2 linked regions of the Ensifer sp. PDNC004 genome follow. The protein of the gene in region 2 interacts with the protein of the main gene of each other region in a pairwise test. Links are inferred from orthologs where the notes say so. Each region holds a gene or a part of one and is shown on either strand. Other genes may lie near its edges.

The links. Proteins that work in one complex are often made in the same cells at the same time.
Region 1: the proteins of JVX98_RS16250 (region 2) and ybgC interact in binary tests that used the Escherichia coli proteins (3 or more experiments, as listed by UniProt). The link is inferred for Ensifer sp. PDNC004 from one-to-one orthologs.

The regions. Positions count from the first base shown.
Region 1 is NZ_CP070353.1:3,582,477-3,585,261, forward strand. Bases 35-2,744 are described here. They hold ybgC (tol-pal system-associated acyl-CoA thioesterase), read left to right. Parts: upstream 35-1,016; coding sequence 1,017-1,472; downstream 1,473-2,744. Other genes in these bases: JVX98_RS25500 (NAD-dependent epimerase/dehydratase family protein), read right to left, coding at 35-892. In the rest of the region: more of JVX98_RS25500, read right to left, coding at 1-34.
Region 2 is NZ_CP070353.1:1,645,694-1,648,691, forward strand. The notes cover bases 43-2,965. They hold JVX98_RS16250 (acyl carrier protein), read right to left. Parts: upstream 1,661-2,965; coding sequence 1,424-1,660; downstream 43-1,423. Other genes in these bases: fabF (beta-ketoacyl-ACP synthase II), read right to left, coding at 43-1,201; fabG (3-oxoacyl-[acyl-carrier-protein] reductase), read right to left, coding at 1,994-2,731; fabD (ACP S-malonyltransferase), read right to left, coding at 2,780-2,965. Outside these bases: more of fabF, read right to left, coding at 1-42; more of fabD, read right to left, coding at 2,966-2,998. UniProt on the Escherichia coli protein: Carrier of the growing fatty acid chain in fatty acid biosynthesis.

The sequences.
Region 1 (2,785 bases), 1.9 Mb from region 2 along the record:
TCTCGACGCGGCTTCCGCGCGCCGGCGGGTTCGTGAGCGCCAGCTCGATGCAGCGGACCGAATCTTGAATATGGATGAAGGCGCGTGTCTGGCCGCCCGTGCCGTGCACGGTCAGCGGATAGCCGATCGCCGCCTGGATGAGGAAGCGGTTCAAGACGGTGCCGTAGTCGCCGTCATAGTCGAAGCGGTTGATGAGCTGCGGGTGGCGGCGCGTCTGCTCGGTGTGGGTGCCCCAGACGATGCCCTGGTGCAGATCGGTGATCCTGAGCCCGTCGTTCTTGGCATAGAACTGGAAGAGCAACTGATCCAGGCACTTGGTCATGTGGTAGATCGAGCCGGGATTGGCGGGGTAGAGGATTTCCTGGCTGACAGTCTCGCCGCCCATCGTTTCGATGCCGACAGGCAGATAACCCTCGGGGATCGCCGCACCGATGGTGGAGTAGCCGTAAACGCCCATGGTGCCGAGATGAATCAGGTGGGCGTCGAGGCTGAGTTCGACCAGCGCGTTCAGCAGATTATGGGTGGCGTTGACGTTGTTGTTGACCGTGTAGTTCTTGTGGCGGTCGCTCTTCATCGAATAGGGGGCGGCGCGCTGCTCGGCAAAATGCACGATGGCATCAGGGCGATGTTCGGCGAGCCAGTTCTTCAGAAGCTCGTAGTCGCGGGCAAGATCGATCAGGTTGAAATGGATGCGGCGGCCGGTTTCGGCATGCCAGATGCGGGTGCGTTCCTGGATCGAATCCATCGGCGTCAACGACTGCACGCCCAGTTCCGTATCGATCCATCGGCGGGAGAGATTGTCGAGGATATGAACGTCGTGACCGGCATCGGACAAATGAAGGGCCGTGGGCCAGCCGACGAAACCGTCGCCGCCGAGAATCGCAATCTTCATGCACGTTCTCCTGATCGCAAAGGAAGTCCGTCACGTGATAGGATAGGATTGTGACAAGGCTGCAATGCTTGCAAACGGCTTTTTGTTCCTGCACAGGAAACGGGAAATTCTTTCGGAGAAAAGTATGTCCCTGATTTCGCTCGCAGGCGAACTGACCGAAAACGGCCATCAGCTGATCCAGCGCGTCTATTACGAAGACACCGACTTTTCCGGCGTCGTCTACCACGCTCGCTACCTGCACTTCATGGAGCGCGCCCGCACCGATTTCCTGCGGCTGCTCGGCGTCGAACAGGCGACGCTGGCGATCGAGGGCGACAGCGAGGGCCTCGTCTTCGTCGTCCACCGCATGGAGATCGACTTCAAAGCGCCGGCGCGCATGGACGATATCCTGACGATCACGACCGTCACGGAGAAGGCCGGCGGCGCCAAGATGGTGCTGCAGCAGGAAATTCGCCGCGGCGAACAGTTGCTGATCGCTGCCAAGGTGATCATCGCCGTGATCAATGCGCAGGGCCGCCCGCGGCGGCTGCCGGAGGCGCTGGCCTACAAGTTCCAGCATGCCAAGGAGAGCGCCGGCTAGTCCGGCACGCGCGCGGGCCTAGTCCGCCGCTTCCACGCCGAGCTGCTTCAGCATCTCGTCGGTGAGCGATTGCTTCGCCTTCGCGAAGTCCCGCCAGGGATCCGTACCGCGTTCGATCCGTTCGAGACTGTCGGCCATTCGGAAGCTATTGGCGGCGTCAAGACCGGCAAGCTCCTCCCAACTGACGGGCGTGGCGACCGGGCAACCGTCCCGTGCGCGGGTCGAGTAGGGGGCGATCGCCGTCGAGCCGCGTTCGTTCCGCAGCCAGTCGATGAAGATCCGCCCTTTCCGTTTTTCCTTCGACATGGTGGCGATGAACTTGTCCGGTTCGCGATCGGCAAAGCCTTGCGCAAAGGTCTTGGCAAAGGCCTTGGCCTGCGCCCAGGTGGCGTGCTCTGCCAGGGGGACTATCACGTGCACGCCCTTGCCGCCGGTAACCATCGGCATCGATGCCAATCCGATGGCGGAGAGCGCATCGCGAAGCGCCGTCGCTGCGGTCTTGACCATGCCGAAATCAAGGCCCTCGTCCGGGTCGAGGTCGAAGACCAGCCGGTCCGGTGTTTCAAGCGCATCGACCCGCGAACCCCAGATGTGGAATTCGAGCGATCCCATCTGCACCGCGGCGACCAGGCCGGCAGCATCTTGCACGTACATGTAGTTTTCGGTTTCGCCGGAACTTTCGGTGATCGCCATTTCCTTGATCTCTTCGGGAAAACCATCCCCGGCATGCTTCTGGTAGAAGCGCGGGCCCCTCAGCCCCTGCGGCGCGCGCACGAGCGACAGCAGGTGCCTGGCGGCGTAGGGCAGCATGCGATCGGCGACCACCGCGTAATAGCGGGCAAGATCCAGTTTGCTGATGCCGCCGTTAAACAGCAGCCGTTCGGGATGCGTGATCGTGACGCCGGCAACCGTGTCTTCAGGGGCGGCCGGACGGGACTTCGCGGGTGTCGCCCCGGACCCCTTCGATGTCCCGGGGGCCGGCTTGCCCTTGTTCCGATTGGTGGCGGTGTCTTCCGTTTCGGTCATTCTCATCACCCGCAGCGCGATTGGATGGTTCACGGCCCCTGGCCTGTCTGGAGATCGACATGCCCGATGTCTTCAAGGCCAGGATATCGCGAGAATGGCAACTTGTCGCAACGTCCGGTCGAGGATCGGGTCGTTGTCAAGAAACGTGGCGGTAGCGGGTAAGTTCCGCCCCGAAGGTGACGCTGTAAAGACACACAGCGGTAACGGTCTCTTAACCATAATGGTGTCTTAATCATCGCATCAGGATTTGTGCAGTGCACGTCATCCTTTGACCAAAATTGACGGAG
Region 2 (2,998 bases):
AGAGCGCCACGTTGATTTCGCGCTTGCGCGCGACATGCGGCACGAGGTCGATCGTCGTCTCGACCGATGGGTTGTCGAGGTTCAGCGTCGGTGGCGCGATGTTGTCGCGGATCGCCAGCGCCGAGAAGATCGCTTCCACCGCGCCGGCAGCGCCGAGCAGGTGGCCGATGGCCGACTTGGTCGAGGACATCGAGATCTTCAACGCGTGTTCGCCAACCAGACGCTCGACGGCACCAAGCTCGATCGTGTCGGCCATGGTGGAGGTGCCGTGGGCGTTGATGTAATCGATATCGGCAGCCGTCAGACCGGCGCGCTTCAGCGCCATCTGCATGCAGCGATAGGCACCGTCGCCGTCTTCCGACGGAGCAGTGATGTGGAAGGCATCGCCCGAAAGGCCGTAACCGACGACTTCCGCATAGATCTTGGCGCCGCGCGCCTTGGCATGCTCGAGTTCTTCGAGGATGACGACGCCAGCGCCCTCGCCCATGACGAAACCGTCGCGGTCGATATCGTAGGGGCGCGAGGCCTTCTGCGGATCGTCGTTGTGCTGGGTCGACAGCGCCTTGCAGGCGGCAAAGCCGGCGAGGGAGATCCGGCAGATCGGCGATTCCGCGCCGCCAGCCACCATGACGTCAGCATCGCCGAGCGCGATCAGGCGGCTCGCGTCGCCGATCGCATGGGCGCCAGTCGAACAGGCGGTGACGACAGAGTGGTTGGGACCGCGCAGCTTGTGGCGGATCGAAACCTGGCCCGAGGCAAGGTTGATCAGGCGGCCGGGAATGAAGAACGGCGAGATGCGGCGGGGGCCCTTGTCGCGCAGCGTGTAGCCGCCTTCGACGATGCCCTCGAGGCCGCCGATGCCGGAGCCTATCAGGACGCCGGTCGCGATCTGGTCCTCGTCCGTCTGCGGCTTCCAGCCGGCATCGGCGAGCGCCATGTCGGCAGCCGCCATCGCATAGACGATGAAGGCATCGACCTTGCGCTGCTCCTTCGGTTCCATCCAGTCGTCGGCGTTGAACGTCGCGTCCGTACCGTCGCCGAAGGGAATGCGGCAAGCGATCTTGGCAGGAAGGTCCTCGACCTCGAATTCGGTCACCTTGCGCGCGGCATTCTGTCCGGCAAGCAGGCGCGCCCACGTCGCCTCAGTTCCGCAACCCAAGGGAGATACCATGCCGGTACCGGTGATAACGACACGTCTCATAGTCCGCGACCCACCCTGATCTTTTCAGTTTCAGAGCCGGATCGGACCACGTGTAACGAACCCGATCCGGGCATCCATTTTAAGGTTCTTATTCACGATCAGAGGGAAATGCGGGAAACGCTTGCTGATCGAAATCCCCGCTCAGCGCGGGATAGCCCACTTCCCTGGGCTGAAACGGGCCGCTTTAGGCGGCCCGTCCACGGCCGAAGCCGCTTCAATAGATTAGGCCTGGGCCTTTTCGATGAACTTGACGGCGTCGCCGACAGTCAGGATCGAGTCAGCAGCGTCGTCCGGGATTTCAACGCCGAATTCTTCTTCGAAAGCCATGACCAGTTCGACGGTGTCGAGCGAGTCTGCGCCGAGGTCGTCGATGAAGCTTGCGCCTTCGCTGACCTTTTCGGCGTCGACGCCAAGATGATCAATAACAATTTTCTTTACGCGTTCTGCGATATCGCTCATGTCGGAGTTCCTCGACCTTCGTTTCTGTAGGCGCCTATTCCGGCACCGGTACTCTTCTGTAAGCCTGATAGACCAAGACGGCCCACCCGGCAATCCATCCAACCGGAACTGCGGCAAACCCAAGGCAGCCAAGGCTGCCGGACGCCTGGCGGGACCGGTCGACTGCTAACAGTCATGGCCCGATTAACACGGTTTAACGCTGTCGCAAAGTCCGAAAATGCCTGTCATTCGCTTGCTCAACATTGAATTTCAGGCATTTGGCAGGCGGCATCCCGGGACGTTGAAGATCGCCCGCCGCACAATCTCGGCGGGCGGCCCATCCCGGAAACCGGATCAGATCATCGCCATGCCGCCGTTGACGTGAATCGTCTGGCCGGTGACATAACCGGCTTCGTTGGAAGCGAGGTAAGCGACCGCCGAAGCGATTTCGGCGCCGGTGCCCATGCGCTTCATCGGGATCGCGCCCATGATCGCGTCCTTCTGCTTGTCATTGAGCTTGCCGGTCATCGCGCTTTCGATGAAGCCCGGAGCCACGCAGTTGACCGTGACGTTGCGCGTCGCGATTTCCTGGGCAAGCGACTTGGAGAAGCCGATCATGCCGGCCTTGGAGGCGCAGTAGTTCGCCTGGCCGGGGTTGCCGGTGACGCCGACGATGGAGGTGATGTTGACGATGCGGCCGAAACGGCGGCGCATCATCGGATGGGTGAGTTCGCGCGTCAGGCGGAATACGGCCGTGAGGTTCACTTCGAGAACGGCATCCCAGTCCTCGTCGCTCATGCGCACGAAGAGGCCGTCCTTGGTGATTCCGGCATTGTTGACGAGAATATCGACGCCACCGAGTTCGGCCTCGGCCTTTTCGCCGAGCGCCTTGACTTCGGCGCGGTCGGAAAGATTTGCCGGGAAGAGCTGCACGCGATCGCCAAGTTCGTTGGCAAGCGCTTCGAGCTTTTCGACGCGGGTGCCGTGCAGGCCGACGATGGCGCCTTGAGCGTGCAGCATGCGGGCGATTTCTTCGCCGATACCACCGGATGCGCCGGTAACGAGAGCCTTGCGGCCGGAAAGATCAAACATCTCTTTGATTCCTTATAACTGGAATAACTGGAGCGCCTAGGCGTTCGCTCAGGCGAGCAAGGCGGCGAGTGCTGCGTCGATATCGGCGGGCGTATTGACGGCGATACCGTTGACGGTCTTGTCGATACGGCGGGCAAGCCCGGTCAGGACTTTGCCGGAACCGAGTTCATAAAGCGTCGTGACGTTGTTGGCGGCGAACCACTCGACCGTCTCGCGCCAGCGGACCTGGCCGGTGACCTGCTCGACCAGCAGCCGGGCGATCTCTTC